DNA from 4 places in the Litchfieldia luteola genome. Region 4 is predicted to be linked to each of the others. Evidence: riboswitches for the same ligand, from Rfam matches in the RefSeq annotation. Region 4 holds a riboswitch; each other region holds the start of a gene.
What was found. Region 4 has a riboswitch for S-adenosylmethionine ahead of metK (methionine adenosyltransferase). Riboswitches for the same ligand answer to the same signal wherever they lie in the genome.

Region 1 (8,205 bases), on a different contig from region 4:
ACCTCATTGTCTTCGGTTTAGAGGTTCTTTTTAATGTGAAGGTGTTGACAAAATACCTAATGGGGTATATTATAACGTTTGTCAGCTAATTTCAAAAGAGCTGACTCAGGAGGATATGTATGTTTTTATTGCTCATCATAATAATAACTTTACTCTTTATTTCTACTTTTAAAAGATATGTTCCTGTTAAGGACGTTAAATGTATAAGTTTGTTTAGTCATTGCCAACTAGATAATGCCGTACTGGTTGATGTAAGAGACTATAATGAGTCATCAAAAGATCAGATTCATGAGTCGATTAATATACCAATCGCTTATCTAGACCGATATTTCCGTGAGGTTCCAGAAAACAAAGATATTATCATCGTTGCCTCAAATAAACTTGAAAGAAATATGAGTATTCGTTTCTTTAGAAAGTCTGGTTACAAGGTGGTTGGCTATCTGTTAATGACTGAACGAAAAAAATCGAAAATGAAGGAGGATGTCTATGGAGTACACTGATCAAATGAAAAATAGGGTAAAACGAATGGAAGGTCAGTTAAGAGGAATTTTAAAAATGATGGAAGACGGTAAGGACTGTAGAGAAGTTATTACGCAGCTCTCTGCTGTTCGTTCAGCAGTTGATCGAACTGTTGGCGTAGTTGTTAGTTCTAATTTAGTTGAGTGTGTGTTAGATGCAGAAAAACAAGGTGAAAAAACAGATGAACTAATTAAAAAAGCCGTTAACCTGCTTGTGAAAAGTAGATAAATAATGAGGGGTTGACATTCTTTTTTATAAACAGTAATATACCCGTAGGGGTAATTGTAATAACCTTTTAATTATTATAAATGGAGGTAACAACAAATGAATGTAGATAAAACATTAGACGCAAAATGATTAGCTTGTCCAATGCCGATTGTAAAAACAAAGAAAGCAATGAGCGATATGGAAGTTGGTCAAGTTTTAGAAATTCATACAACAGATAAAGGAGCTCTAAATGATTTAACTGCTTGGGCTAAGTCTGGTGGCCATGAATTAGTAAAACATGATGAAGAAGATAATGTGCTAAAGTTTTGGATTAAAAAAGATTAATTTTTTTTATTAAATTATATACCCCTAGGGGTTAAATAGGAGGAAGAAACATGACAGAAAAGAAGAGAACAACAATCGTATTATTTAGTGGTGATTATGATAAAGCAATGGCAGCTTATATTATTGCGAATGGTGCAGCAGCTTATGATCATGAAGTAACGATTTTCCACACGTTCTGGGGATTAAATGCTTTACGTAAAGATGAGCATGTAGAAGTGAAAAAAGGTTTCATGGAAAAGATGTTTGGGAAAATGATGCCTCGAGGCGCTGAAAAGTTAGGATTATCAAAAATGCAATTTGCTGGTTTTGGTCCAAAAATGATTAAAGGTGTAATGAAAAAGCACAATGCGATGTCTTTAGAGCAATTAATTGATATGGCACAAGAGCAGGATGTGAAATTAGTAGCTTGTACAATGACAATGGATCTATTAGGCCTTCATAAGGATGAGTTATTAGAGAACATTGAATATGCGGGAGTTGCTGCTTATTTAGCTGATGCTGAAGATGGTAATGTAAACTTATTTATTTAGACAAGTAGGAGGTATATACCAGATGGACTATTTAAATTATATATTGATTGGTCTTTTAATCTTATTTTTACTTCAACGTTTACTTCCAACAAAAGGTGTTAGACAAATAACAACTGCTGATTTAAGAAAAGAATTAAATGATAAGAATAAACAATATATTGATGTTCGAACTCCAGGTGAGTTTAAAGGTAGAAATATCAAAGGTTTTAAAAATATACCACTTCACCAATTGGCTTCTAAGGCAAGTGAATTATCAATAGATAAAGAGGTAGTTGTAATCTGTCAAAGTGGAATGAGAAGTAATAAAGCAACAAAGGTATTAAGAAAACAAGGATTTAATCAAGTAACAAATGTAAAGGGCGGTATGAGTGCCTGGGTATAATAAATGATTAGGAGGAACAATGATGAAAACAATGACAGCAAAAGAAGTTGAAACTCTATTAAATGAAGGCCAAACATTAAATATGATTGACGTTCGTGAAGTGGATGAAGTGGAAGCTGGTAAAATTCCCGGAGTTATTCATATTCCATTAGGTTTAGTTGAATTCCGTATGCACGAGCTTGATAAATCAAAAGAATATGTCATGATCTGCCGTTCCGGTGGAAGAAGCGGTCGCGCTGCACAGTTTTTAGAAGGCCAAGGCTTTAATGTAATTAATATGACTGGTGGTATGCTTACTTGGGAAGGTAAGGTTGAGTAATTTTTTAGTCAGACGGATACCCCCATGGGTTAATATGTGAATTGATATTGATTTATCGGTCAATTCCGGCTGTTTATCGTTCAAATTGAGGATTTATCGGCCAATTCCGACTGTTTATCGGTCAATATGGAACTTTATCGGCCAAACCCAGCTTTTAAGATATTTTTGAACTACAAATTTTAAAACGGAGGTCACGATATGAATACTTTAAAAGTAAACGAAGTTTTAGATGCAAAGGGCTTAGCATGTCCAATGCCGATAGTAAGAACGAAAAAAGCAATGAATAATCTAGAGCCAGGTCATGTGTTAGAGGTTCTAGCAACAGATAAAGGATCTAAAGCAGATATTAAAGCATGGGCTGAGAGCACTGGCCATCAATATTTAGGTACCCTTGAAGAAGGAGAAGTCCTAAAGCATTACTTAAGAAAATCTTCTGGGGAAGATAAGCTTGAAAGAAAACACCCAAATGTAGTGAATAACGATGAATTAGTACAAAAATTAGCAGCAAATAATGTAGTTGTGATTGATGTTAGGGAAACTGCTGAATACGTATTTAATCATATTCCAAATGCAATCTCAATTCCATTAGGGGACCTTGAGACTCGCCTAAATGAATTAAATAAAAACGATGAAATTTATGTAGTATGTCGTACTGGAAATCGTAGTGATTTTGCTGCACAAAAGCTAGCTGAAAATGGATTTACCAATGTATATAATGTTGTTCCAGGTATGAGCCAATGGTTTGGTGAAACAGCGAGTTTAAATAAATAAATTTTTTTAAAACAAAACATACCATAGGGGGTAATTTGCGATGACTGTTAATGCAATGATTTCAAAAGAGGTAACAGAAAAGGTAATCAATAAAGAGGCACTATTTATCTTAGATGTACGTAACGAAAGTGATTTTCAAGATTGGAAAATTGAAGGAGATAACTTTGAGTATTTAAATGTTCCTTATTTTGAATTACTTGAAGGTGTTGAAGATATTCTTGAGAAAATTTCAACTGATAAAGACGTACTTGTTGTTTGTGCAAAAGAAGGATCTTCTATCTTTGTAGCAGAGATGCTTTCTGAAGCTGGCCTTACTGTTTCTTATTTAGAAGGTGGTATGAAAGCCTGGAGTGAATACCTAGAGCCAGTAAAAGTTGGAGACTTAAAAGATGGTGGCGAAATTTATCAATTCGTACGTATTGGTAAAGGATGTTTGTCATACTTGGTTGTTTCAAACGGTGAAGCTGCAATTATTGATGCAACACGTATGACTGATGTCTACCTTGATTTTGCAGAAGGCATTGGTGCAAAGATTACTCACATTTTTGATACTCACCTTCATGCAGATCACATTTCTGGAGGCCGTAAAATTGCTGAGAAAACTAATGCAACGTATTGGTTACCTCCAAAGGATGCAGAAGAAGTAACGTTCGAATACCAAGCGTTAGAAGGTGGAAATGTTGTAACAATCGGTAATACAGCAATCGATATTCACGCATTGTATTCACCAGGTCACACAATTGGATCTACTTCATTTGTAGTTGATTCAGTATTCCTACTTTCAGGAGATATCTTATTCATAGATTCAATTGGAAGACCTGACCTAGCTGGGATGGCTGAAGATTGGGTTGGAGACTTACGAGAAAGCTTATACAAACGCTATAGAGAATTATCAGATGAATTAGTAGTTCTTCCAGCACACTTTATGATCATTGAAGAGCTAAATGAGGACGGAAGTGTTGCAGAAAAACTAGGTACTCTTTTTGCAAATAACCATGGGTTAAACATTGAAGATGAGAATGAATTTAGAAAATTAGTGACAGAAAATCTACCGCCACAACCTAATGCTTACCAAGAAATTCGTGAAACAAACATGGGGAAAATTACTCCAGATGATGAAAAGCAACGTGAAATGGAAATCGGACCAAACCGTTGTGCAGTACGTTAAGTTAAGAACAGAGGAGGAATTATAAAATGGAAGCAAACAAAGTATTAGACGCAAAAGGATTGGCATGTCCAATGCCTATCGTTAAAACAAAAAAGGCAATGAACGAACTTGAATCTGGTCAAGTGCTTGAAATTCATGCAACTGATAAAGGTGCAAAAAATGATTTAACTGCTTGGGCTAAATCTGGTGGTCATGAGTTTATCAAACATGTAGAAGACAACGGTGTGTTAAAGTTTTGGATTAAAAAAGGGTGAAAATAGAGGGAACCAGTATAGGTTCCCTTTTTAAAGGGGGGATTTACGATGGATTTTGCCTTTATAATTACGATTTTCCTAATTGGATTTATCGGTTCATATATATCTGGAATGCTAGGGATTGGTGGGTCAATCATCAAATACCCAATGCTTTTATATATTCCACCAATGCTTGGAGTGGCAGCATTCACCGCACATGAAGTGTCAGGGATTAGTGCCATTCAAGTGTTCTTTGCAACTATTGGTGGTGTGTGGGCCTACCGAAAAGGTGGCTACTTAAATAAGACACTCATTATTTATATGGGAAGTAGTATATTAATAGGTAGTTTTGTTGGTGGATATGGATCAAAGCTTATGTCAGAGGGTGGCATTAATCTTATCTACGGAATCTTGGCATTAATAGCTGCGGTTATGATGTTTATTCCTAAGAAAGGGATTGACGATATTCCTTTTGATCAAGTTACTTTTAATAAATGGCTTGCTGCAGCACTTGCGTTAATTGTAGGTATTGGAGCAGGAATTGTTGGAGCAGCGGGAGCATTCTTACTTGTTCCTATTATGCTTGTTTTGTTAAAGATTCCTACTCGTATGACGATTGCTTCATCATTAGCGATTACGTTTATCTCGTCAATTGGTGCAACGGTTGGTAAAATTACAACAGGTCAAATTGATTATTTCCCTGCATTTATTATGATTATTGCAAGTTTAATTGCTTCACCTCTTGGAGCAATAGCTGGGAAAAAAGTAAATACGAAGGTATTACAAGTGGTTCTAGCTGTCTTGATTTTCGCTACTGCAGTGAAAATTTGGATAGATATTATTTAAAACAAGATGAGAGACAGTCATTTCGGATGATTGTCTCTCATCTTGTCTTTTTATTTAACATGAATGATTTGTTGGAAAGCAATTTCTTTTCCTGCGCTAGTATATATTCCATGGTTATTTGCGTTTAAGGTTACTTTCACCGCATAAGTGCCAGGGCTTAAATTCCCCAAATTATAATAATTACCATAGAGGCGGTTTATTTTTTTTCCATTGATATATAAGTGGGCATGCCCTTCATTGTATTGGATAACTGTTGAACCAGTCTTTTTGGGTGTAAAGGTGAAATTAGATGTCATTATTTCCAAAAGCCAGGACCCTGATTGATCCTGGGTAATGGATGCTGTAATCGCTGGTAATCTATAAGAAATAGGAATCTCAACCGTTTCTTCATGGTGAGACTGAGCATGTCCGAATGCACTATGGTGCCCATATTGATAATGAAAGAAGATCATGATTGAGACAAAAGTAAATATCACGAAAAAACTGACTAGCCTATACATTAATGTAACGTGTCCTCCTTTGGATTAGTGGTGAAAGAAAACTGTCTCAGGTGTTTATTGTGGCTTGATAGGTTTCGGTGTTTTTCTTAATAAGATAACCTATAACAATTAATACTACCCCTAATCCTAGAAAGGTAAGGTCATAGAATAAAGGGTTTGGATCAGCAGGCTTCACACGATGGATTTGGAGAATATGATGATTAATAATACCTTCGGTTAAATTAAAAAGACCCCCTCCAATCAGGAACCAGCCAATTAATAATCGAATTCCTTTTTTATGTGCAATGGGGTTTTCTGCAACCCATAGAAGAATACCGCCGATCACTAATGTAATGGTTACTGCAAAATGAAAAAGTCCATCACTCACAATCTGTCCCGGTCGATCAGTTGCCATATATACACTATGCCACTGCAAAAGTTGATGGAAGATGATACCGTCTAAAGCTCCAAGAAAACCAAACCCCAATACAAAACTACCAATTTTAATTAAGCTTCTATGCGTTTTTATACTCACAATCTTTCTCCTTTATAAACAATTCTGAACATTATTACATTTTTGCCGAATTGGTAGCATAATATACTTGAAGGGTGGAAACTACAACACTTTAAAGCATCGGGGGCCTGACCCCCAGTCCGTTAATGCGTTACTGAGTTAAATAAATTTGTTGACGGAAAACCAACTTATATAGTATGATTACTATGGATTAATTAATTGAATATTCTTATCAAGAGAGGTAGAGGGACTGGCCCGATGAAGCCCGGCAACCACTGAGTAAATCAGTAAGGTGCCAATTCCAGCAGAACAGTAGGTTCTGAGAGATAGGATAGAAGCAATTCCAACTTCTTCGTATCGAAGAAGTTTTTTTGTTTTCGCGATAGACGAGAGGAGAAGAGAAAAATGAGATATGGATTTTGGTTACCGATTTTTGGTGGGTGGTTACGAAATGTTGATGATGAAAATATGCCACCTACATTCGAGTACGCAAAAGAAGTGATTACATCAGCAGAAGAGTGGGGATATGATACAACACTTATTGCTGAATTATACTTAAATGATATTAAAGGGCCTGAGAGTGACTCTTTAGAAGCTTGGTCAACAGCTGCGGCTTTAGCTGCTGTGACGAGTAAAATTGAAATCATGACAGCCATTCGACCTGGGTTTCATAACCCAGCAGTTGCTGCAAAAATGGCCGCGAATATTGATCAAATAAGTAATGGTAGATTTACCTTAAATGTTGTATCTGCATGGTGGGAAGAAGAAGCAAGGCAGTACGGTGGGATTTTCACTGAGCATGATGAGCGATACGATCGAACAGAAGAATTTATAGATGTACTAAAGGGATTATGGACAGAAGATGTCTTTAACTATGAAGGAAACTTTTATTCAGTTAAAAATGCTGTTTTATCACCTAAGCCTGTTCAAAGACCAAATCCGATTCTTTATGCGGGTGGTGAAAGTCCTAGAGGAAAACAAGCAATTACGAACAAGTGTGACGCGTATGTAATGCATGGAGGAACAGTAGAAGAAGTAACAGCTAAAATAGCTGATATGAAACAAAGAAGAGCGCAAACTGGTAACGCACCTTTTCAATCATTCGGAATGGCTGCATACATTGTTTGTCGTGATACAGAGGAAGAGGCTCAAGCAGAGTTAAATCGAATTACGGATGTAAGAGAATCAAGTGGATATGCTGGGTTCAATGACTTCGTTAGCAAATCACAGCTAGAACAACAAATTAAGCTATATGACTACTCTGTTTCAAATCGTGGGTTAAGACCCAATCTAATTGGTACTCCAGAACAGATTGCTAAAAAGATAATTGAATATGAAGAAGCTGGTGTTGATTTATTACTACTTCAATTTTCACCACAGCTTGAAGAAATGGAACGCTTTTCAAAGAAAGTTATGCCATTAGTCGAAGCACTTAGAGAAGCCAAAGTACAGGAGTGAATAGTAAAATGAGCAAAATATACATCATACATGAAAACAGTGAATGGACCAATCATTTAACAGCTAGACTGGAAGAGTTAGAGCTTCCTTATGAAGAATGGCACCTTGATCAAGGAGTCGTTAATTTATTCGAAGCACCTCCTGAAGGGGTATTTTATAGTCGAATGAGTGCATCTGCACATACGCGTGATCATCGTTTTGCACCGGAATTAGCAGAGTCCGTGCTTGCTTGGCTTGAAAAGAATGAGAAAAAAGTCTTTAACGGAACACGGGCTTTAAGACTTGAGGTTAGTAAGGTCAATCAATATATGGCATTAAATGCCTGCGGGATTAAAACGCCTAAAACACTTGCAGCTGTTGGAAAAGAACAAATAGTTGAAGCAGCAAAACAACTTGGGTCTGCTTCTTTTATCACAAAACACAACCGTGCTGGT
Region 2 (8,205 bases), on a different contig from region 4:
GTTGTCGTAACCTCTCATGAAAACAATGCTACGGTAACAACTGAAACAATCGAATTAAAGGGTACAGCAATTAAAGGTGGAGTCCTCACCATTAATGGGGAACAAGTTACTATTAATGATGATATGTCGTTCAGTCATACAGTTACTTTGGCTGAGGGTAAAAACGACATCAATATCTCCATTAAACCATCAGAAGACAGCAAGAAGAACATCTTTAATAACGATAGTGGAGCAATAGCTAAAAACACAAAAACAATTGTCCTAACTGTGAACAAACAATGACAGAAGGGGCCTGACCCCCGGCGCGTTAACGCGTTAACGCCGTGGGGGTCAGGCCCCAGTTTTATTTAATTGCCCTTAAAAGTTCTACAAGAGTGTTAGAGAGGATGGCTGCTGTTGAAGGCCCGACTGAGTTGATTTCGCCGTATAGTTGTTTGTTCTGTATGCGGTGAATACCTTCTTTCCAATAAAGTCCATCTTGGACCAGTGGGACGAAGTCATTTCTTGGGATAATGTAGCCAATCGCATCATTAGATAAGCCAAGTACAAAATTATATTTACCTGACATGTTTGGCTTAATCGCTAATTCATGAGCAGCATTTGGATTGTGTGCTAAGCTTTTTGTTTGGAATTTTCCAAGCTCTATTTCTGGGTATAACTCTCCAGGAACCATAGCAAACTGTGCATCCCCGATTTTTACCGCTGATACTTCAGTTAATAAATCAACCTGTTTTCCACCGTATTGTGGAGGAAGTGGCATACTGCTTTGCTTTGCACCATTAATGTATACATCTCGATTTAACATTCCGTAGTATCCTAGTAAATAGTAGTTTGGATTTTCTAAGGGTAAATATACATCTCTAGTAGCAATTTTTATCGTATGATCCTTACTAATTGTACTATTTTTAATTGCCGTTAGAGCTGCAATACCAGCTCGCTCTCCAATAACCTTCATTGTTGCTTTACTTCCTTCTTTACCAGTTCCATAACCAACATCAACTTTTAGGGAAGTTAATAATCCGCCAATTGCGCCATTCACGAATACAGTGGTTCCACCAACACTTTTCTCAACAGTCTCTCTTAATGGATGGACATAGTCTGAAGTGATAGCTTCATTATAGTGGCCAAGAATGGTCTCAGGGTGGCTGGCCCATTTTACTAGTGTACCAATTGTTTGATTGTTAAGACCTACTGCATGCATGACATAGATATCGTCATCCATCACATTTGGATCGCGTGAATCTCTAATTAGGCCAGAGGTATCTTGTACTCCGTAACGAAGTTCTTTTACAGTTTGCATAGAAGTTGCAGCATTAATAATTGATTTAGCTGCCTGACTTATTAAATATTCTTGGTAAAATGGGTTAATACCGCTTTTATTTTTTGCTCCCCAAAGCCCCATTGTGTCTGGAGCATGATGAGTATGTGTTGAAGACACGACAATATGATCAACATAGATGCCTTTTGTACGCAGTGCATCACGAGCTCGTTTTTGAATCTCTAAAGAATCCTTTTGAAAAATACCTACAGAATCAAGGGCAGTAAATGCGACCGTTTTTCCACCTGATTGAAGGATGATTGTTCTTGCCCATAATTCATCAAGTACCTGATTAGGGTCAGCTTTTCTACCATTTCCGTACCCACCAAGATACAGAGGACCTTGTTTTGTAGCATCCATCATAGCTGTGGTAGGTGTAATTTTTTCTTTAGAAGCTCCAGCTTTAAGAGTAACTGGCTGTGGTAAAGGTTGTGACTTCTTTCCGTAAAGCTCTAAAACTACGTTTCTAACTTTTTCACCAGCTGCTCTTTCAATCGATACTTGTTCTTCATATTTCTTAGGATCCCATTCACTCTCAGGAATTAGATAACCAAGCGTATCATGAGTAAGCCCTAAAATCATTGAATATTTATTGTCCATTACTTTACGGAGACTAAGACCAAGCCCAGTTACTGCTTCTCCTGGAGCCGTAACTAGTTCAATGTTTGTATTTTTATCCCCGATGGTTACTCTTGAAATTGTGCTCTCAAGCTTCAGTACATTATTTACCTTTTTCATTTCATAATACGGGCTTAAAATTCCTGTGTTATAGCCACTAACAAATCCTTGATTCTCTACTACGAAATCAACTTTTTTATTCGTAATTTTTAACCCTTTAGGTAAAACTCTAGCATTATCTATAGCTTTCTCAACATATTTAGCAATCTCTTTTCCATAGTATTCGGCCTTCTTTTGGTCAGTGTTGCCATTAGAAATCGGTGTAGCATCACCTAAAGCACCGTTAACAAAAAGAGAGATGCCACCAAATTGGTCTTCTACTTCAGAGTGAAGGTACCCTACAAAATCAGCAGAAAAATTTTTATTATCTCTACCTAAAATAGTCGGGTGAACAGCAAAGTTTATTAAGGTAGCGATGACTTTTTCTTCATCATCGTCCCCTTTATTGTGGCCTTTACCTTTACCCTTATCATGCCCTTTACCTTTGCCTTTTTGATGCCCTTTACCCTTACCCTTTCCTTTACCTTTTTCCTTCTCTAGTTGAGTAATCTGTAGGGTTGTTAAAGTTGTATCGGTCTCACTTTTGCCCCTTCGATTATGGACCAGGTTTTGTGGAACCACTGTAGAGCCTACAGTAACCATTGAATCTTCTTGGTCATCTACTGCTTCTTCAATTGTTTTTACAACCTGATTGATAAAGTAATCCTTGTAGGAATTAGATACACCACCCCACAAGCCTTGAAGATCTGGTCCTGCATGTGTATGAGTTGAGCTAATCATGATTGCATTCTTAGATACTCCGGTCTTTTTTGATGCTTTTTCACGAATCACATTCAGTACCTTGTTCCCTACACCAGTCGTATCCAATGTGACAAAAACAAGCTTTTCGGACTCAGACTTAAGTGCCAGTGCGCGGGCATAAATCGGATCAGCTACACCTATAGCTTTACCACGTTGTTTAAAACCATCATACCCTCCTAAATAAACGCCTTCTGCCAAATGACTTTTAGTTGGGCTAATTCTATTCTGCGCTACACCCGCCTCAAATGCTTCATAAAACTTGTCATCATCATCATCATCATCATCATCGTGCTTAGCCAGACCAATAGATGGAATAAATAACGACAACACTAAAACTGAGATCATAAATACCTTAAAAAACTTCTTCAACTTCTTCCCCTCACCTTGTAGAGCACACTCTACTAAATTTTTATCACTACTAGATTTACAAACACCTACTTAGGATATATGTGCTGAAGGCAAGGCTTAGACTGGTTCAAAAAGCTTAAAATCGAAGATGGGTAAATATGACGATTGGGGCCTGACCCCCAGTGCGTTAAAGCTTTAACGCGCCGGGGGTCAGGCCCCAATTTTTTATCTTGTTAGTACTTTTTGTAGAAACTGTTGTGTTCGTTCTTCTTTTGGCGTTGTGAAAAGGTCTTCTGGTTTTCCTTGTTCAACGATGAAGCCATCTGCTATAAAGATCACACGGTCAGATACGTCACGTGCAAAGCCCATTTCATGAGTAACGATAATCATCGTCTGTCCTTCTTTCGCGAGCTCTTTAATAACAGTTAGAACTTCTCCTACTAACTCAGGATCAAGTGCAGATGTAGGTTCATCAAATAGTAGGATTTCAGGTTTTAATGCTAGCATTCTAGCAATGGCCGCACGTTGTTTTTGTCCTCCTGATAATTGTTCAGAATAATGGTCCTTGTGCCCTAGCAAGCCAACTTTACCCAGTAGCTCCTCAGCTTCTAAAACTACTTCGGTTCTCCTTCTTTTTTGAACAACCAATGGTGCTTCAATTATATTCTCTAAAACTGTTTTATGTGGAAATAGGTGAAAGTGTTGAAATACCATCCCTGAGTAATTTTGTACATTTCTCTTTTGTTGCTTAGAGGGTGTTTTACCGTTAAATCCAACCTGGACTTCGCCAATCGAAAGTGTCCCCGATGTTGGAATCTCCAGTAAATTCATACAGCGCAGCAATGTTGTTTTTCCAGACCCTGATGGCCCGATAATGCTGACTACTTCTCCCTTTTCTATTTGCAAGGAAATCGATTTTAATACTTCATTATCTTTAAAGCTTTTACTTAAGTGTTCTATACGAATCATTTTCGCAGCCTCCTATCATGATGAAACATAACGGTTTGCTTTTTTCTCGAGGTAATCTTGTAACAAGGTTACAATTGTACAAAGTCCCCAGTAAATCAAGGCAACTAGAATATACAATGTTAAGCTCTCATACGTTTGACCAACTACAACTTTTGCACGGTAAAACATTTCAGATACCGTGATAACCATTGCAAGTGAGGTTCCCTTAATGATATCCATGAACACACTTGATAAAGGAGGGAGTGCAATCCGAGTAGCCTGTGGTAAAATAATCCGACGCATTGTTTGCCAATAACTCATACGAAGGGTCTCCGCGGCCTCCCATTGACCTTTAGAAACAGAAGATATGGCAGAGCGAATAATTTCGGCACTATAAGCTGAAAAATGCACACTAATACCGATAATCGCTGCTGTAAGAGGCTGCAACTCAATACCAAGCATCGGTAAGCCAAAATATAAAATAAATAAAATAACGAGAAGAGGGGTTCCTCTCATAAATGATATGAAAATCCGAGCGGGAATACTGTTAATCCAATACTTACTCATTCTTGCCAGCGCAATAAACAAACCCAATACTAAGGAAATGCCCATGCTTACAACGGCAATCAGAATCGTATACCAGGCCCCTTCCAATATAAAGGGAAGTGAGTCTAACGCAATTTCTATATTAAATAGATATTCCCATTTGAAATTTGACATAAATAGGACTCCTTTTTATGATTATCTGCAAAAAGAAAGGAATCACAAAGATTCCTCTCTAACACTAGTCAAGAGTGACTGGTTGTGAAACATCTGCACCAAAGAATTCAAGTGCAATCTCTTTAATCGTTCCATCATCAATCATTTCTTGTAAAACTGTATCTAATTGTTTTTTTAACTCTGGGCTATCTTTTTGCATGACAATGGCCCCAACGTTAGGCTCAAATTTTACATTTTCAGCAAGTTTTAGCCCAGGCTTATCGAATTGTTTTAAGTGCTGAATTAAAACAAGATAGTCATTTAAAGTAGCATCCACACGTCCGTTAACGATTTCAGGTAAAACAGTATCAGAACCTGTGTAAACAACAACTTCTGCACCTTGGCTACGAGCAAAGTCTGAGTAATTACTAGTAGCTGAACCTCCAACTTTTTTCCCTGTTAAATCCTCAACTGTTTCAATATTCGAGCTACCATCTTCACGGACAAGAGCAGACCCAAATGAGTGTTTAATAGGAATTGTAAAATCAAACTTCTCTAGGCGTTCTTCAGTGATTGTAAAATCATTCGCAGCCACATCAATCTGACCATTTCGAAGAGCAGGCAGTAATCCATCAAACTCCATCGTTTTAAATTCGATTTCTAGACCTAATCTTTTACCTAACTCTCTAACGACTTCAACATCAAACCCAGTTAATTCTTTTGTCTCTTCATCAAAATATGTAACTGGAAAATATAATCCTTCAGTACCAACAACTAGTTTTCCAGATTCCTTGATTCGATCCCATGAACTCTGCTCCTCAGAAGCAGTATCTGAATTTGTAGCACCTGAGTTTGAAGTTCCTGCTTCCTCAGTCCCACAAGCAGTTAAAACAAATCCAATCGTTAATATAAAAAGCAATAATGAAAGTTTTTTCATAGGTGTTATACCATCCTTTTCTATAGATTTACTTGGTTTTAGTTAAAAAGTGTTTTTCTCTCATCAACAAAATTCATAAGAAACAAAAAACCTCTTCAAGAAAGAAGAGGTCATGAATTCAAATTGAAAACGTGCGCTCTTCTTATCTATCAAGCTATCGCTTGCTGGAATTGGCACAGTACTCTCAAAAATGAGTCCGCTGCCGAGGTTTCCTAGGGCCATTCCCTCCACCTCTCATGATAAGAAAAAAACGATTATTTAACTGATGATGAAAATATTAACACCATTAAACTAATGAGTCAACAAGTTTGTTTATAAAATTACTCGGTTTAACGCATTAAACCATTGGGGGCCTGACCCCCAATGCGTTAACACATTAACGCACCGGGGGTCAGGCCCCAATTTCTACTCCTTCTTTTAATTTTATGTTGTTTTGTTTAAAATGATAGAAAAGATAGAGACTTGTAGTAGGGGGTGGAAGGTTGTTTAAAAAATTGTTTTTCCTAGCACTATTCATCTTTTTTCTATTTCCAGTTACACAACATGCTGAAAAAACGGTGATTATCGATGTTGGTCATGGTGGTAAGTATAGTGGAACTTGTGGTTATTCAGGCTCAGCAACGGGTTTTTGTGAAAAGGATGCAAACCTGTTAGTTGCATTGAAATTACAAGAAATCCTAAAACCGACAGACATCAAGGTTCATTTAACTCGCACGACCGACACGGAGTTTGCCCCTTATTTGAAAAATGCTGATGGAACCACGGATGGTGGAGATTTCGATGTGCGGATGAAAATGGCGAATGCATTTGCTGAAAAAAATAACAACAACAGTATTTTCATTTCAATCCATCACAATGCTCACCCAACTAATTCCTTCAGAAGAGGCATCGAAACCTATTATTACGATGGGGTAAAACACGGCAAGTCTGAATATCCACACGACCCCTTACAAATAAAGTACTTGTCAGAGAATAAACGACTTGCTGAAGTAGTGCATCCGATACTAGTAAATTCATTACGTCTTCCGGACCGGAAAATCCACTCTGATCAAAGCTTTTATGTCATCCGGAATGCACAAATGCCGTCTATCTTAGTAGAGCTTGGCTATATGATTAATCGACATGAAGAAAAATTAATAAAAACAGAGAGCTATCAGTTTGAAGCAGCAGGGGCACTTGCTAAAGGAATAGAAGCTTACTTTGCTGTTTTTGAAGTGTATGGAAGTAATAATGAAAGATTAGCTACTTTTTCGAATGAAATTGAAGCATTAAGCTATGCTTATACAGTAAAATCAGCTATCTCAGTGTTAGATAAAAACCGTCAAACAACCATTTATGTAAAAGATAGTTTTAGATATGTACTGAAGCCTTGGTAGAGGGAGGAAGAATTCAAGTGAAATTAATAAACGGCATGTTACTATCCTTACTTCTACTTGTCGGATGTTCTCCTCCTCCTACTCAGCAGGTCGAGGAAAAAGCTGAAACTCCCCCACAAGAGCAACCTAAAGAAGCAAAGGAAGTTGTAAAAATAAAACAAGGAAATTTTAAAGAATATCGCCCGAAAGTAGGAGAGAAACGAATATATACGAATGCAGGTGAAGAAATCTATGTTCATGAAATTGTTGCTGAGAATGAAGAGTATGTTCAAGTCATAGTATCTCTAAGCGGTGCACCAACTACTCAAATCTATCGATGGACGAATGAAGAATATGCTCTTGTACATGAAGCTGCAGGGAGGCAAAGCCCAGAGTTAATTGAAGCTTTTGTGCCAATGGAATTCCCTGAGATATTTTTAGATTTAAAAGATGATGGTCAGGCTGAATGGAAGGTAATTGATGAAAACCAAACTATCACCGTACCCAAGGGGACGTTCGAGAGCGTGATAGTCATTCAAAAGACAACAAGCGAAGTTGCAGGTGCTAATACAATCTACACTCGTTATTTTGCCCCAGAAATGGGACTCATTAAAGAAACGTATGAAGTAACTGGGGAACATGGTTATAAGGATGAAGCGAATTTGGATGAAGTTGAGCTGAACTAAAAACAAGAGTCAAACCCTCGTTTGACTCTCTAGTTTCTCTCTTATATTCTTAATCCGCTGCTCTATATAAGGAATATGTCTGTCCTCAAGCCTCAGTTCAAATACTTTCTTCGCGTTCTCCATATACCTTAAGGCGGTTATATAATTCTCAAGCATTTCATAATTGTATCCCGTATGATAATACAAATCTCCAAAAACGTACATATTATCCGTTTTTAAGCACCAATCAATTGCTTGCTTACAGGAATGATTGGACTCTTCAAATCTTGAAAGGCGCGTTAATGCTTTTGCTTTGTTATATAAGATCCTAGATTTAATGGTAACGTCATGCGGATATGGAATCCTCTCCAAGTGAGGAAGCACCATGTCATAAATCTCAATTACTTTTTCATTTTCACTACCATTAAAATGAATCACGGCAATTGAACTATAGAT
Region 3 (8,205 bases), on a different contig from region 4:
TTCAATTGCACGGCTAATTAAAAGGGCACGCCAATGTTCAAGACGAGGAAGTGGCCACTCTGCAACAACAAATACCAGTTCAGCACCCTCGGTTGTATGTGCTCTTATCCATTCAGGGAAACGTATGTCATAGCAGATGACTCCAGAGGAAGGAACTCCTTCAATGGTGAACAGTCCTTTTGCATCTCCAGGAATTAAGTAGTGGTGCTCATCCATTAATTTAAAGAGATGTAGTTTGCTATATTCTCCAATAACTTCACCGTTTCGGTTAAAAATAAGCATCGTGTTTTTGACACCTTTTTCGGTTTTCTTGGCTACGGAGCCTGCAACGATATTCACACTGAATTTCTTTGAAAGGGTACCGATAAACTGGGTTGTGTCTGCACCTTGGTGATCCGCGATGTCTTCTAATCTTGTTAAATCATAGCCTGTTGTCCAAAGTTCAGGGAGAACAATGACATCGGGTTTTGATTCTGAAACGACTTTAGAAATTTCAAGCTCAGCATTTTGTTTATTTTTCTCTGGGTTTCCATAAATAATATCTAGTTGAATGCAAGCTATCTTAAGTTGCATGAATTGTCCCACCTTTTTAAATTTTTCTTTACATTTTGTTATTAACAATATATGATTTGTGACTAGAAATTCAAGAAATTTTTTGAGTAGGTGTAAATGATGAAGCATTTTGAGCAATCACAGTTGTTACAAGGTTTACCTAAACAATTTTTTGCATCCCTTGTTGCAAAAGTAGGGAAAGTTGTTGCCGAGGGGCATGATGTAATTAACTTAGGTCAGGGAAATCCCGACCAACCAACCCCGGACCACATTGTGGAAGCATTAAAAGTAGCTGCTGAAAAACCAGCATATCATAAATATTCACCTTTTCGTGGGCAGCAGTTCTTGAAAGAAGCGATTGTTACGTTTTATAAAAGGGAATATGGTGTAGACCTTGACGCTGAAAAGGAAGTTGCCATTTTATTCGGAGGAAAGGCTGGACTTGTTGAAATCCCGCAGTGCCTAATGAATCCGGGGGATATCGCACTCGTACCTGACCCTGGATATCCCGATTATTGGTCAGGAGTAGAACTGGCTCGTGGTGTAATGGAGTATATGCCGCTTCTGGCTGAAAACGAGTTTCTCCCTGACTATAGCCAAATTGATAAGAGTGTTTTGGAACAAGCGAAAGTCATGTTCTTAAACTATCCTAATAACCCAACTGGTGCTACCGCTTCAAAGGAGTTTTTTGAAGAGACCATTGAATTAGCAAACAAACATGAAATTTGTGTTGTTCACGATTTTGCATATGGTGCAATTGGCTTTGAAGGTAAGAGACCAGTAAGCTTTTTAGAGGCAGATGGTGCGAAGGATGTTGGAATTGAGATTTACACATTCTCAAAAACGTATAATATGGCCGGCTGGAGAATTGGTTTCGCTGTTGGAAATCAAAGTGTAATTGAGGCTTTAAATCTACTACAAGATCATATGTATGTAAGTATATTTAGTGCTGTTCAAGAGGCTGCTGCAGTGGCATTGTTAGAATCACAACAATGTGTAGATGAGTTAGTTTCACTGTATGAATCACGTCGTAGTACGTTAATTGATGGATTAAAGGAAATCGGTTGGGATGTTACGGCACCAAAGGGTTCTTTCTTTGCATGGTTACCAGTTCCCAAAGGGTATACGTCTGAAAGCTTTGCAGACTATTTACTTGAAAAAGCACATGTAGTCGTTGCTCCAGGTGTTGGATTTGGAGAATATGGTGAAGGTTATGTTAGAGTTGGGTTATTAACAGATCATGATCGTCTGAAAGAAGCTGTCGAAAGAATCAAAGCATTACAATTATTTTAGTTGACAGAAAACTAAAATACTGTCATAATCCATAGTAAATTTCGTAAATGAATGTAAAATTAAATAGATTGTTTTCTTATCAAGAGCAGGTGGAGGGACTAGCCCTACGAAACCCGGCAACCGACTTATATTTTTATAAGCACGGTGCTAATTCTTGCAGCATAAAAGCTGACAGATAAGGAGATGGTAGTGATAATACCTCTTCTTACTGAAGAGGTTTTTTATTTTTTGCTAAGACAAAGCTTATTATTATCTTGATCCTATGTTGATTTCTGCGGAAGGCACGAGACTCCTGCGGGAGTAGCGCATCAAAGTGAGACCCCACAGGCGCATAGCGCCAAGGAGGCTCACGGACCGCCCGATGGGAATTCGCCTTTGAAAAAGCCGGCAATTGGGCTTTTTCATAATTCCCCGCGGAAAGCGAGTGCCTGTAGCAGAAATCAACAGGCAAGTAAAATACAGCCTATGTTCAGGTATAGGATTCTTACAGAAATGAGGTACTTAAATGAGTGAAGTAATTGCAACCTATCTAATTCATGATCCATCACATAATCTTGCAAAAAAGGCTGAAGGAATCGCTCTCGGATTAACGATCGGATCCTGGACAGATCTCCCTCAATTAGAGCAAGAACAACTAAAAAAACACAAAGGCCAAGTGATTAGTATTGAGGAACTACCAAAAAGTGAGTCAGTTAATCACTATCTAGGCAAGGATGTAACGAGAGGGATATTAAAAATCGGCTATCCTAGTGCAAACTTTAGTGGAGATTTACCAGCAATTTTAACAACTGTTTTCGGTAAGCTTTCGCTAGATGGAGAAATCAGACTTGTAGATTTAGAGTTTTCTGACGAGGTAAAAGAGAATTTTCCAGGGCCTAAATATGGACTACAAGGAATACGAGAAAAACTTGGAGTATATAATCGACCATTAGTTATGAGCATTTTTAAAGGAGTGATTGGTCGTGACCTCACTTACTTAAAAGAGCAACTTAAGGAGCAAGCTCTTGGTGGAGTAGATATTGTGAAAGATGATGAGATTCTTTTTGAAAATCCTCTGACTCCATTTGAACAACGAATTGTTGCTGGGAAACAAGTGTTAGAGGAAGTTTTTGCTGAAACAGGGCATAGAACTTTATATGCTGTTAATATTTCCGGGCGTACTTTCGAGCTTAAAGATAAAGCTAGAAAAGCAGTAGAGCTGGGTGCTGATTTATTACTGTTTAATGTATTTGCCTATGGACTTGATGTGTTACAAAGTCTTGCAGAAGACCCTGAAATTACAATTCCAATCATGGCACATCCGGCCGTAAGTGGTACAGTAACACCATCTGAGTTTTATGGGATTACAAACCAATTACTACTTGGAAAACTCCTTCGATATGCTGGTGCAGATCTAGTTTTATTCCCATCACCGTACGGAAGTGTAGCTTTGGATCGTGATGTAACATTAGGGATTGCAGAGGAACTAACAAAACTAGATGATCAATTTAAAACGGCATTTCCAGTTCCGTCAGCTGGGATTCATCCTGGCTTAGTACCTCTTTTAATTCAAGACTTTGGCAATGATAGTATTATCAATGCAGGTGGTGGAGTCCACGGTCACCCTGATGGAGCCGTAGGTGGAGGTATGGCATTTAGGGCAGCAGTAGATGCGGTTCTAGCGGGTAAAACTCTTAAAGAGGCTGCTGAGGACAATGAGAACCTAGGGAAAGCAATTTCACTATGGGGAGTAGTTGAGGTAAAGTCATGACGAAACCAGTAATTTTTTGTGATTTTGATGGAACGATTACCAATAGTGATAATATTATCGCGGTGATGAAAAAGTATGCACCACCTGAGTGGGAAGCGATTAAAGATGACATTTTAGGTCAGAATGTGTCAATCCAAGAGGGTGTTGGAAGGTTATTTTCATTACTACCTTCCTCTTCGAAAGATACGATTATTCACTACCTCACGGAGAGCGCAGTTATTCGTGATGGTTTTAAGGAGTTTGTTGCTTTTACAAAAAAGAATGATGTTACTCTGTATATTGTAAGCGGGGGAATAGATTTCTTTGTTTATCCACTCCTTAATGGATTAGTAGAACCGGAGCAAATATATTGTAATGGGTCTGACTTTTCTGGAGAGACGATAAAAATCTTATGGCCACATAGCTGTGATGATGGTTGTCAGAACGGATGTGGTTGTTGTAAACCATCTCTGATTCGTAGGCTGGCATCACCTGGTGACTATAACATAGTCATTGGGGATTCGATTACTGATTTGCAGGCAGCCAAATTAGCAGATCATGTTATTGCAAGAGACTTTTTATTAGAAAAATGCCAACAGTTAGACTTACCACATACATCATTTACAACCTTCTATGATGTCATAGATGTGGTATCAAAGCAGCTGGAGGTGAAACAGCCTTGAGTAATATACTTACTAGATGGAATGAATTAGCCGATGTGAAAGATGAGTTAGCTACTCGTGATTGGTTCTTTGGAACGAGTGGAAACCTCTCAATCAAGGTAAGTGATAATCCATTAACATTTTTAGTATCAGCAAGTGGCAAGGATAAACGAAAAAGAACGAATGAGGATTTTCTATTAGTTGACCGTAATGGGGAAGCAGTGGAAGAGACACCGCATATAAAGCCTTCAGCTGAAACGCTATTACATGTTGATATTTATAACCGAACAAACGCAGGTTGTAGCTTACATGTTCATACGATTGATAACAATGTCATTTCAGAGCTCTATGGAGATGAAGGTGAGGTTGTATTTAAGGGTCAAGAAATCATCAAGGCGCTTGGGATTTGGGAAGAAGATGCCGAAATTCGGATTCCAATTATTAAGAACCACGCCCATATACCAACATTGGCTGCAGAGTTAGCTGAGCACATAGAGGGTGATACGGGTGCTGTCTTAATTCGTAATCATGGAATTACCGTTTGGGCAAAGAATGCTTTTGAAGCGAAAAAGCATTTGGAGGCCTACGAGTTTTTATTTAGCTACCGAGTAAAATTACTGACTATAAAAAGATAATATTGGGGGAGGAATTTATAATGGCAAATATTCGTATTCGTAACACAGGGGAACGTATTGAAGGGCATGAAAATGTGGCGAAATTTTTAGAAGAGCAAGGTGTGCTTTATGAGCACTGGGACACTAATAAACTACCAGAAGATTTACGTGGTAATTGCCAAATTAACGATGAGCAGAAAGCTCAAGTATTATCTATTTTTGAAGATGAGATTAAATCATTAGCTGAAAGAAATGGCTATCATAAATGGGATGTTGTTGCTCTATCGGAAGTAACTCCGAATTTAGAGGAGCTTTTGAAAAAATTTGAACAGGTTCATGTTCATACAGAGGATGAAGTTCGTGCGATTACAGCTGGTAACGGTATTTTCGTTATTAAAGGAAGCGAAGAGCTAGGCTACTTTGATGTAGAACTTTCTGCAGGAGATGTTATTTCTGTACCAGTTGACACACCTCACTTCTTTACACTTCGTGAAGATCGCCAGGTTGTTGCCGTTCGTTTATTTATCGACCCATCAGGATGGGTAGCACATCCATTCCAAGATCCACAATTTGTTGAGACTAAGTAAAGATATGTTGGAAACCTCCTTTCGGGTGTGAAAGGAGGTTTTTTTGTGGGAATTGGGTTTATGAGTCCTCGATACAGGATAAATCGTGAAATGAGGACACATTATTTGATTTATCGTCCTATAATTTTCGAGATCCTCAAAATAGCTGTCGATAAACAGATTTATCGACCTTTAATTTTCAGGATTCCTATAATTGATGTCGATAAACAGATTTATTGACCTGTAATTTTCGAGATCTTCAAAACTTGTGTCGATAAACAAATGTATCGACCTATAATTTTCAAGATCCTCAAAATAGCTGTCGATAAACAGATTTATCTGCCCAAAAGCTCACTCACTAAAATACATATACGGTTTTTCTTGCTTATAATAATCAATTCGATCTTGCAGCGTACCTGTATGAAACTCGAACTTATGGCCGTCAGGATCTGTAAAGTAAATTGAGCGTTTATCACGCTCATCTCTAGTACGACCTTGTAGAACATTAACACCTAAAGAATGGATTCTCTTCACCAACTCGTCAAAGTCTTGCTCATCCACTGTAAAAGCAATATGTGTATAAGATTCATGTATCTCATTTCTCGGTATTGTATCTTCAACATTCAAAGCCAACCATAGCCCCGCAAGATCTAAGTATGCAGTTGTATTCCCTTTAACAAGTAGTTTGGCACCAAAAGCGTTCTCATAAAATTCGATTGAGCGGTCAAGGTCCGAAACAGAAAAAAGAAAATGATTTATTCCTTTAATATTCAACTTACATCCCTGCCTTTAAATAATTTAACTAGACCTATTATAAATAAAAAGAAATATATGGAAATCAAATATTTTAATAGTATATAATATTGAAAAGTATGATAACAAATTGTAATAAAATTAAAAATTAAGAATATTCTTTACTACTTGTGAATATTATGTTACATTTGATATCATATGTTCTTTTAAGATTACTTTTATTATATGATTAGGGTGGAAGATGATTCTACCACAAGGAGTGGAATGACATGAAAATTCGTTATAATTATGTACCAAAGAATGAAGTAAAATATTGTGAATCAACTCTTACAGTAAAAGAAGCTTATGAATATCTAAAAGAAACTGGCTATCGTTCTGTTCCAGTACTATCAGAAGGTGGTAAAAAGTTCGAAGGTCTTATTTATAAAGTTCATCTTCTAGACTATCTATATGAAGAGAAGGGGTCTCCTGAAGCATCAATCGATTCATTAGTGAAGAATCAAGATGCATTTATTTATGAAGAAGATTCGTTCTTTAAAACATTTTTAACGATCCGTCGCTTACCATTTATTGCAGTATTAAATGAAAATGAGCAATTTCTAGGAATCATCACACATGCAAACGTGATGGATGTTCTTGAGGATTCGTTTGGTATGAAAACAGGTGGCTACACTCTTACAATTGCTACGATTGAGCATAAGGGTGCAATAAAAGACCTTGTTACCCTATTAAGGGACATTAATATCGATGGTATGCTTACACTTGATAATGGAGAGAAATACTTACGTCGTATTATTGTGAATTTACCTGGTGAACTTTCACCTGAAAAAGTTAAGGCTCTTGTTGCTAAAATTGAGGAAAAAGAATTCCGTGTGACCCACGTAGACCAAATTGATAAATAATAAACAAAGAAGATCCCGCTAGCCTAAGCTATCCGGGATCTTTTTTTATGTTTCGAGATTGAAGTATTGAGCCTTTTTTTTGGAGCCGTAAAGAAGTAGACTCCTAGAATGACGATAATGCTGCCTGCTGTTTGAGGAATCGTAAGTTTTTCTCCTAAGAAGATAAATGCTAATATTGCAGTGAAAATAGGATTAAAGTTTAAGAACATACCAGACTTTACACTTCCAACTTTCTGAATCCCAACGTTCCAAAAAATCATTGCCAACACGGTTGCTCCAATAGAAGAATAGAGAATGGCCCACCAGAAGGAAGCGGTAGGATCAACTATACCATCTGAGGTTAAGAGTACAAATGGAAGATTTAGTAGTGATCCAAAAATACCTGCCCAAAGTGTGGCATTATATGGTGAAACTTGCGTCATAGCTTTTCGTGCAGCAACGGAATATAATCCCCAAATGGCAACTGCACCTAGCATAAACATATCTCCAATATTAAAATGAAATGATAATAGATTACTTAAATTACCATGTGAAATGACAATTAAAATCCCAAACAATGAAATTAGCATGGCTGACATCTGTCGAAAATTCAATTTTTCTCGATAAAAGAAAAACGAAGCAACTGCAATAGAGATAGGATTTAATGTTGAAAGTAAACCGACATTATCGGCCGATGTATTTTCTAAAGCTAAAAACATAAGAAAATTAAATAGAAGAACTCCAGTTAGCCCCATTAGAAGAAGGGGGGTAAGAGCTTGTTTAGGGAAGGTAATCTTCTTTTCCTTCCACCAGACGAAAGGTAGTAAACAAAGAACAGCAATTAGCCAACGTATTTCTGTAAGTAGAAGAGCTGAACCATGGTTAACCAAAAATTTACCTGCGACAAAGTTTCCAGCCCATAAGAAACTAGTGAAAAGTAATAAAAAATAATATTTTAATTGCATGTGATTCACCCATGGCCTTTATGTTGTAATTGATAGCTAAATTAATACGAAGAAATCATAGCATAAGAAGATAGGTACGTAAACCATTCGTAATGTTTAATTTTTAATGAAAGTTTTTCCTTATTTTGAGTATATGAACATAGACCTTTCCTCTACTTCCCTTAGGAGTCAAGTGCCTGCAGCGAAGATC
Region 4 (8,205 bases):
ATTTAGACTGATATATGGAGAAAATCTAGGTATATTGTAGGGACCAAACTAAAAAAAAGCAGGTGCGATATGCACACTGCTTTTTGATCGTTAATACTATACTAATGGTCCACCAAGCTCTTCAATTTCTTTCGGAACATTAGAGAATTTTTTGAAGTTTTGACGGAATTTTGCTGCTAGCTCTTTAGCTTTTACATTGTATGCATCTTGATCTGCCCACGTTTTTGCAGGTTGAAGTACTTCATCAGGAACACCTGGTACATGAACAGGAATTTCTAATCCGAAGATTTCACCCTTAACTGTTTCAGCATTTGTTAGTTCACCTTCAAGAGCTGCTTGAACCATTGCACGTGTGTATGCTAGTTTCATTCTATTTCCTACACCATATTCTCCACCAGTCCAGCCAGTGTTAACTAAGAATACTTGAACATCATGCTCATCAATTTTCTTACCTAACATTTCCGCATAAACAGTTGCCGGTAGAGGTAAGAATGGTGAACCAAAGCAAGTTGAGAAAGTAGCTTGTGGAGATGTAATTCCTCTTTCTGTACCAGCTAGCTTACTAGTATATCCACTTAGGAAATGGTACATCGCTTGCTCTTTCGTTAGCTTACTGATTGGAGGTAATACTCCAAATGCATCTGCTGTTAAGAATACAATCGTGTTAGGGTGGCCTGCAATACTAGGATCAACAATATTATCAATTGCTTGAATTGGGTAAGCTGCTCTAGTATTTTCTGTTAACGAAGAGTCATCATAATCAGCAACTCTAGTATTAGGATCGATTACTACATTCTCTAATACAGAACCGAAGCGAATCGCATCAAAAATTTGAGGCTCTTTCTCATAAGAAAGGTTGATACATTTTGCATAACAACCACCTTCAATATTGAAAACACCTGAGTTAGACCAACCGTGTTCATCATCCCCGATTAAGCGGCGGTTAGGGTCTGCAGAAAGAGTTGTTTTACCTGTTCCTGATAAACCGAAGAATAAAGCAACATCTCCTTCTTGGCCTACGTTTGCTGAACAGTGCATTGGTAAAATCCCAGCTTCAGGTAACATGTAGTTCATAACAGAGAAAATAGACTTTTTCATTTCTCCAGCATATTCAGTTCCACCGATTAATACCGTTCTACGTTCAAAAGAAATGATAATGAACGTTTCAGAAGCTGTTCCATCTTCTTTAGGATCTGCTAGAAAAGTAGGTGCTGAGATCACAGTAAACTCTGTTTCATGTGTCGCAAGCTCCTCAGCTGATGGACGAATGAATAACTGGTGTGCAAATAGATTATGCCAAGCATATTCATTGATTACTTTAATTGGCATTTGATATTTTTTATCAGCACCAGCAAACCCATCAAACACAAATATTTCGTTTTGTTGTTTTAGATGGTTGATTACTTTTTTATATAATTTATCAAATGACTCTTCTGAGATAGGAGTATTAACTGAACCCCAGTCAATTTTATTTTTATTTGAAGCTTCTTCTACGATATATTTATCTTTAGGCGATCTTCCTGTATACTTCCCTGTTGTTGCACGAACCGCACCAGTTGAAGTTAAGATCCCTTCATTTCGATTAAGAACTTTTTCTACTAAGCCTGACACAGATAAGTTGTGGAGAACATTGTTCCCATTAAGTAATTCTGTTAATAATTCACTTGAAACACCAACTGAATTCATGTGCAAAACCTTCCTTTATATAAATTGTTATATGTTTTCAACGTTAATCCCATAATTAGTATAACACATTAATCTAATTAGTCTATACTATTTCTGATATTTTACGTCTTAACTTTCATAAATGTACCATTTTTTTTGAAATTAGCTAAAAAATAGTGCAAGGACGTGTTTCTAACCTCTATATGATAAAATAAAATAGAATATGAGGCACTATAAAATATGAAATAAATTGTTTTTTTTAGAAAAGGATACAATAGTATGGATTCGGACTCGTTGTGCAAAGTGAAAGCTCAACCTGTCTGAATACGAATGGATTAAGACTAGTTATGTAAAGTGAAGGCTCAACCTGTCTGAATAACGAATGGATTAAGTTATGTAAAGTGAAGGCTCAACCTGTCTGAATAACGAATGGATTCGGACTCGTTGTGCAAAGTGCAAGCTCAACCTGTCCGAATAACCAATGGATTCGGACTAGTTATGCAGAGTGGTAGCTCAACCTGTCTGAATAACCAACGGATTCGGACTCGTTTTGCAGAGTGATAATGGAATATTTATCATTTAGATAAGAATATTGTCAAAAAATGTTGACACTACCAATATGACTGAGTTATTATTGGTCATTGAACGGATACTCTCTTATCCCGAGCTGGTGGAGGGACAGGCCCTATGAAACCCAGCAACCATTACTAAATTTTTAAGCATTATGTGAGAGAAATTTCACATATTTAGTGATAAGGTGCTAACCTGATGCAAGGTAACTGACCTTGATCGATAAGAGTGAAAGGACTGAGATTGAAAAATTCTACCTTTCCTCAAAATAGGGAAAGGTTTTTTTATTTTTTGGGAACGATGCAGATTAGTTATACATACGATGAATTATTTTTAAGACAATAAACAACTTCTCAACGTATAACTGGATAAAACAGGTTTAACTAATCAATAATAAGGGAATGAGTACCGTATCTTACAAACAACACACGATTAATTTCGTGGTATTAAAAGGAGGAAGCTTTTGAATGTCTAAAAAGCGCCGTTTATTTACTTCAGAATCTGTTACTGAGGGTCATCCAGATAAGATTTGTGACCAAATCTCAGATTCAATCTTAGATGCAATTTTAACAAATGATCCTAATGCACGTGTTGCTTGTGAAACGTCAGTGACAACTGGACTAGTACTTGTTGCAGGTGAAATCACAACATCTACTTATGTTGATATCCCAAAAATCGTTCGTGATACGATTAAAAATATTGGTTATACTCGTGCGAAATATGGTTTTGACTATGAGACTTGTGCAGTTTTAACTTCTATTGATGAGCAATCTGCTGATATAGCAATGGGTGTTGATCAGGCGTTAGAAGCTCGTGAAGGTCAAATGACAGATGAGCAGATCGATGCAATCGGTGCAGGAGACCAAGGATTAATGTTTGGTTTCGCTTGTAATGAAACAAAAGAGCTAATGCCTCTTCCAATTTCATTAGCACATAAGCTTGCTCGTCGTTTAACTAAAGTTCGTAAGGATGACATTCTTCCTTACCTACGTCCAGATGGTAAAACACAAGTAACAGTTGAGTATGATGAAAATGACAAACCAGTTCGTATTGATACAATTGTTATTTCAACTCAACATCACCCAGAAATTACATTAGAGCAAATTCAACGTAATCTTAAGGAACATGTTATTTCTCCTGTTGTTCCAAAAGAATTAATTGACGAAAATACTAAATATTTTATTAACCCAACTGGCCGTTTCGTTATCGGTGGACCACAAGGTGATGCAGGTTTAACAGGTCGTAAAATCATCGTTGATACATATGGTGGTTATGCACGTCACGGTGGTGGTGCTTTCTCTGGTAAGGACGCAACTAAGGTTGACCGTTCAGCGGCGTATGCAGCACGCTACGTTGCGAAAAATATCGTTGCAGCTGGTTTAGCTGATAAAGTTGAAGTTCAATTAGCTTATGCAATTGGTGTAGCAAAACCAGTATCGATTGCAGTAGATACTTTTGGTACAGGTAAGGTTTCAGAAGATGTGCTAGTTGACGTAGTTAGCAGCAACTTCGACTTACGCCCAGCAGGTATCATTAAAATGCTAGATCTTCGTCGTCCTATTTATAAGCAAACTGCAGCATATGGTCACTTTGGTCGTTCAGATGTGGATCTTCCATGGGAGCGTACAGACAAAGCAGAGGTATTAAAAGCACAAGCTTTAGGTCAATAATAAATAAGATTTTAAAACAGGTGATATTCTACGAATATCTACCTGTTTTTTTTTGTTGCTTGTTTTAGAAGCATCCACTATCTTTAAGTTATCGTAATTGTATTCTAAGTGAAGAGTATTAAAAAAATGTAACAATTTATCACTTTTTGTCGTCTAATAAACAGGTAACCTAGATCTGTCATACAAAGCCTAAGTAAAATAGACATGGGTATTGAAGAATTTATATTAAAAGTGTAGGTGACTAAAATGTGTGGTTTTATAGGATGTATGCATAAAAAGAGCAGCTCTAATGAATACATTGATAAATTTAAAAGTATGAACACAATAATAACTCATCGTGGTCCAGATGATGAGGGCTATTATTCGGATGATATTATACAGTTTGGTTTTAGGCGTCTGAGTATAATTGATCTTGAAACGGGACACCAGCCCTTAACATACGAAAACGATCGCTACTGGATTATTTTTAATGGAGAAATTTATAATTACCTTGAGCTAAGAAAAGAGTTACTACTAGATGGAATGGAATTTGAGACAAACTGTGATACAGAAGTAATTGTAGCTCTTTATAGCAAAATAAGAGAAAACGCAGCATCACGTTTACGCGGTATGTTTGCCTTTGTTATTTGGGATAAGAATACAAAAGAAATCTTCGGTGCACGAGACCAATTCGGTATCAAACCATTTTATTATATGGAAGATGATTCAAAAATTTTATTTGCTTCAGAGAAGAAAAGTATCTTATTGGCGTTTGAAAACGATATTATCAACTATGATTCCTTACAACATTATTTAACATATCAATTCGTACCAGAGCCAGAAACAATGTCAATTGGGATTAAAAGACTTGAGCCTGGTCATTATTTCACAAAGAAATTAAATGAAGACATGAAGATTAAACAGTACTGGAAGGCCAACTTTAAACCAATAAAGTCAGAAGAAGAGACGCTCGTTAGCGAAATTAGGGATGCACTATATGATTCTGTTAATATTCATATGAGAAGTGATGTCCCTGTTGGATCATTTTTATCCGGTGGTATAGATTCTTCAATAATTGTATCTTTGGCAAAACAATTTAATCCTTATATTAAAACATTTTCTGTCGGGTTTGAAACAGAAGGATTTAGTGAAATAGATGTTGCTAAAGAAACAGCTAGTATGCTAGGTGTAGATAATTTTAGTTATGTCATTTCTCCAGAGGAGTATATCGCAGAATTACCTAAAGTCATGTGGCATATGGATGACCCACTAGCGGATCCTGCAGCAATTCCACTCTATTTTGTTGCAAGAGAAGCAAGGAAGCATGTAACGGTTGTTTTGTCAGGAGAAGGGGCCGACGAATTATTCGGTGGGTATAACATTTATCGTGAACCGCAAGCATTAGAGATATTCGATACGCTTCCCCAAACCGGTAAAACGTTGCTAAGAAAGATTGCACATCTACTACCAGAAGGCGTTAGAGGTAAAAGCTTTATTGAACGTGGCTGCACACCTATGGAGAAACGGTATATTGGAAATGCAAAAATGTTTACAGAAGATGAAAAGGAATTGTTATTAACAAGCTATAAGGAAGGGTTAGATTTTACCCAAATTACAGCTCCATTTTATCAGGAGACAGCACATTATGAACCTGTAAATCGAATGAAGTATATTGATATTCACACATGGTTACGCGGAGATATTTTACTTAAAGCAGATAAAATGACAATGGCTCATTCTTTGGAACTACGAGTTCCATTTCTAGATAAAGTAGTTTTTGATGTAGCAAAAAAAATTGGACCTGAATTTAAGACTGCAAATAAAACAACTAAATACATTTTACGTAAAGCAGTAGAAGGCATTGTGCCAGACCATGTGTTAAATCGAAAAAAATTAGGATTTCCAGTACCAATTAGACATTGGTTGAAAAATGAAATGTATGATTGGGCCGTTTCCATTATAAAGACAAGTGACACTAATCACCTGTTTAATAAAAATATAATCTTAAAATTGTTAGATGATCATTGTAAAGGTAATGCTGATAATAGTAGAAAATTATGGACTGTACTAGTGTTTATGGTTTGGCATCAAGTGTTTATTGAAAAGAAATACCAGTTTGAGGAGATTTATAGTGAAATTTCAAGTTTCTCTTAAATACAATGGGATAGAACAAGCGGCACTTATTAAGGCCAATAAGTAATCGCTTGTTTTCCCATCTGTACCCAAGATGCTATAAATTCTTCCTTTGGTGCTTTTGTGTTTTTAATTCCTGACAAGGGGTCATTAAAGTAAATAAAGTGCTCATCAAAACCTGTAACTAAAACTGAGTGTTCATGGTAGGTTATATTAATAATCCCGGTGGGTGTATGCCATGTTTCAAAAGAAGATTTTGGCAGCTTTTCAAACGTAGCATTCGTAATGACCCAAACGGGGGATCCATTTACTAAATACTTATAAACCTGTGTGAAATCTTCTCCTGTTAAATCAATAATCCTAGTAGCTAAAAATTGGTCAGCTAAATCTGCGATTGGAGCATGATAGACCCCAAGACCTTTATTTCTTTTTGTATACATATCACCCACAAACCCGTTATATGGATTGCCAAAGTGGACAATGCCATTATGTTTTTTATAAGGTGTAGGGTCTTTTTTTACAGCTTTAGCAAGAGTAAGCTTATCAACCATTACACCAGCATGTTGCAGAAGCATGGCTAAGCTTGTTACCTCACAGCCTCTTGGTAATTCAGGATTTTGTGAAATTAAAGGCGCATCTAAAATAATTTTTTTGGTGGTAGTAGTTGTAAGATTTCTGCTATAGGCAGCGGTGCCATTATTAGGTAAAAACACTATAAGAAAAGTACATACTAGAAGAATGCGATTTCTCAGTTTAGATTGATTAAGAATTTTAGGTATCATATAGACTAGCTCCAATCTTAAAAGCTTTTTATTAGGATACCATTCCTTCTGTAGTCAAAATCAGAAAAGTGTTTCCAAATGATTTGGAAACACTTCATAAGTAAACATAGTTGCATCAGATATTATTTTTGAAGGCTTTTATAATATTGACCCTTTTCAACATATTCCCTACGAATACGAGCCATGTCTGCTATGTCATCTTCATTAAGTTCACGAATTACTTTGGCAGGGCGACCAAAGGCTAATGTATTTGGCGGGATTTTCTTACCCTGAGGAACAAGACTTCCAGCTCCAATAAATGCCCCTTCACCAATTTCAGCACCATCAAGTACAATTGATCCCATACCAATTAATGCTCCTTTTCTAACTTTGGAGCTATGTAAAATAACTTGATGTCCGACCGTAACATCATCTTCAATGATAAGTGGATTATTTGGACTTTGATGTAAAATAGAATTATCTTGAATATTAACTCTGTTACCAATAATCGTTGATGCAACATCACCTCTAATTACACTGTTAAACCAAATACTACTTTCTTCACCAATTTTAACATCACCTGTTACTGTTACATAATCCGCAATAAAAGCAGATGAAGCAATTTCAGGTAAGATTCCCTTATAAGGATAGATCATAATTCTTTCGTTCCTTTCATAATTTCCTTTTTTGTAGTAAGTTTAGTGTAACAAATTTTTGAGTAAACGGTAATTCAAAATCAAAAAGACGAGGTGTTTTGATGAAGGTACCATCTAATTCTGTAAGTTTAATGGCAAAGGTATATAAAGATGTTTTACCTGAAGTTCATAAACATTTGTCATATTGGCGAGAAAAAGCAAATCAAATACCAGATCCTGAACTTAGGACACAGGCACTAGCCAGTATAAATACAAAAGCTTTTCATTGTGAAGGTGGAGCTATCTTAGCTCTTCTTGCGCATGAACATAAAAATGAATGTATCCGATTTATTGTCGCATACCAAACAATAAGCGATTATTTAGATAATCTGTGTGATCGAAGTACATCATTAGATCCGATTGATTTTAGAGCATTACATGACTCGATGCCAGATGCCTTAACTTTAGATAGCCCATTGAAAAATTATTATCGTCACCGCTCTGAACAAGAAGATGGTGGATACTTAAAAAGCTTAGTGAAAACTTGTCAGGATGTCCTGAGGAAGGTTAAACACTTTGATATTATCAATGAGCACCTACAGGAACTAGCTTTATATTATTGTGATTTACAGGTACATAAACATGTTCGAGTTGAGGAAAGAGTGCCAAGGTTAGAAAAATGGTTTAATGAATATAAACCGCATTTACCTGAAATGCAGTGGTATGAATTTTCTGCTTGTTCTGGGTCCACACTAGGAATCTTTTGCTTGGTATCGTATGCATTTCAATCAA

Region 1: linked by a shared signal. The riboswitch ahead of J2Z26_RS02985 (LLM class flavin-dependent oxidoreductase) and the one ahead of metK (methionine adenosyltransferase) in region 4 are both predicted to bind S-adenosylmethionine.
Region 2: linked by a shared signal. The riboswitch ahead of J2Z26_RS15570 (transporter substrate-binding domain-containing protein) and the one ahead of metK (methionine adenosyltransferase) in region 4 are both predicted to bind S-adenosylmethionine.
Region 3: linked by a shared signal. The riboswitch ahead of mtnW (2,3-diketo-5-methylthiopentyl-1-phosphate enolase) and the one ahead of metK (methionine adenosyltransferase) in region 4 are both predicted to bind S-adenosylmethionine.

What each region holds. Positions count from the first base shown of each region.
Region 1 is NZ_JAGGKM010000001.1:565,585-573,789, forward strand. It holds gene J2Z26_RS02925 (rhodanese-like domain-containing protein) at 120-500, shown strand; gene J2Z26_RS02930 (metal-sensitive transcriptional regulator) at 487-747, shown strand; gene J2Z26_RS02935 (sulfurtransferase TusA family protein) at 889-1,071, shown strand; gene J2Z26_RS02940 (DsrE/DsrF/DrsH-like family protein) at 1,122-1,601, shown strand; gene J2Z26_RS02945 (rhodanese-like domain-containing protein) at 1,624-1,983, shown strand; gene J2Z26_RS02950 (rhodanese-like domain-containing protein) at 2,006-2,302, shown strand; gene J2Z26_RS02955 (sulfurtransferase TusA family protein) at 2,501-3,073, shown strand; gene J2Z26_RS02960 (MBL fold metallo-hydrolase) at 3,114-4,241, shown strand; gene J2Z26_RS02965 (sulfurtransferase TusA family protein) at 4,268-4,495, shown strand; gene J2Z26_RS02970 (sulfite exporter TauE/SafE family protein) at 4,544-5,320, shown strand; gene J2Z26_RS02975 (hypothetical protein) at 5,371-5,820, opposite strand; gene J2Z26_RS02980 (DUF2243 domain-containing protein) at 5,867-6,334, opposite strand; SAM riboswitch class I at 6,540-6,646, shown strand; gene J2Z26_RS02985 (LLM class flavin-dependent oxidoreductase) at 6,719-7,771, shown strand; gene J2Z26_RS02990 (ATP-grasp domain-containing protein) at 7,780-8,205, shown strand, end outside.
Region 2 is NZ_JAGGKM010000005.1:206,420-214,624, forward strand. It holds gene J2Z26_RS15550 (pullulanase X25 domain-containing protein) at 1-282, shown strand, start outside; gene J2Z26_RS15555 (neutral/alkaline non-lysosomal ceramidase N-terminal domain-containing protein) at 344-3,166, opposite strand; gene J2Z26_RS15560 (amino acid ABC transporter ATP-binding protein) at 3,371-4,114, opposite strand; gene J2Z26_RS15565 (amino acid ABC transporter permease) at 4,130-4,813, opposite strand; gene J2Z26_RS15570 (transporter substrate-binding domain-containing protein) at 4,878-5,729, opposite strand; SAM riboswitch class I at 5,869-5,975, opposite strand; gene J2Z26_RS15575 (N-acetylmuramoyl-L-alanine amidase family protein) at 6,212-7,105, shown strand; gene J2Z26_RS15580 (hypothetical protein) at 7,123-7,770, shown strand; gene J2Z26_RS15585 (helix-turn-helix domain-containing protein) at 7,780-8,205, opposite strand, start outside.
Region 3 is NZ_JAGGKM010000001.1:614,401-622,605, forward strand. It holds gene J2Z26_RS03175 (carbon-nitrogen family hydrolase) at 1-681, opposite strand, end outside; gene J2Z26_RS03180 (pyridoxal phosphate-dependent aminotransferase) at 673-1,845, shown strand; SAM riboswitch class I at 1,919-2,027, shown strand; gene mtnW (2,3-diketo-5-methylthiopentyl-1-phosphate enolase) at 2,351-3,595, shown strand; gene J2Z26_RS03190 (2-hydroxy-3-keto-5-methylthiopentenyl-1-phosphate phosphatase) at 3,592-4,257, shown strand; gene J2Z26_RS03195 (methylthioribulose 1-phosphate dehydratase) at 4,254-4,871, shown strand; gene J2Z26_RS03200 (cupin domain-containing protein) at 4,892-5,437, shown strand; gene fosB (metallothiol transferase FosB) at 5,768-6,190, opposite strand; gene cbpA (cyclic di-AMP binding protein CbpA) at 6,439-7,071, shown strand; gene J2Z26_RS03215 (DMT family transporter) at 7,095-8,015, opposite strand.
Region 4 is NZ_JAGGKM010000004.1:460,623-468,827, reverse strand. It holds gene pckA (phosphoenolpyruvate carboxykinase (ATP)) at 97-1,686, opposite strand; SAM riboswitch class I at 2,320-2,464, shown strand; gene metK (methionine adenosyltransferase) at 2,703-3,905, shown strand; gene asnB (asparagine synthase (glutamine-hydrolyzing)) at 4,152-6,038, shown strand; gene J2Z26_RS14250 (C39 family peptidase) at 6,068-6,799, opposite strand; gene J2Z26_RS14245 (gamma carbonic anhydrase) at 6,922-7,434, opposite strand; gene J2Z26_RS14240 (tetraprenyl-beta-curcumene synthase family protein) at 7,536-8,205, shown strand, end outside.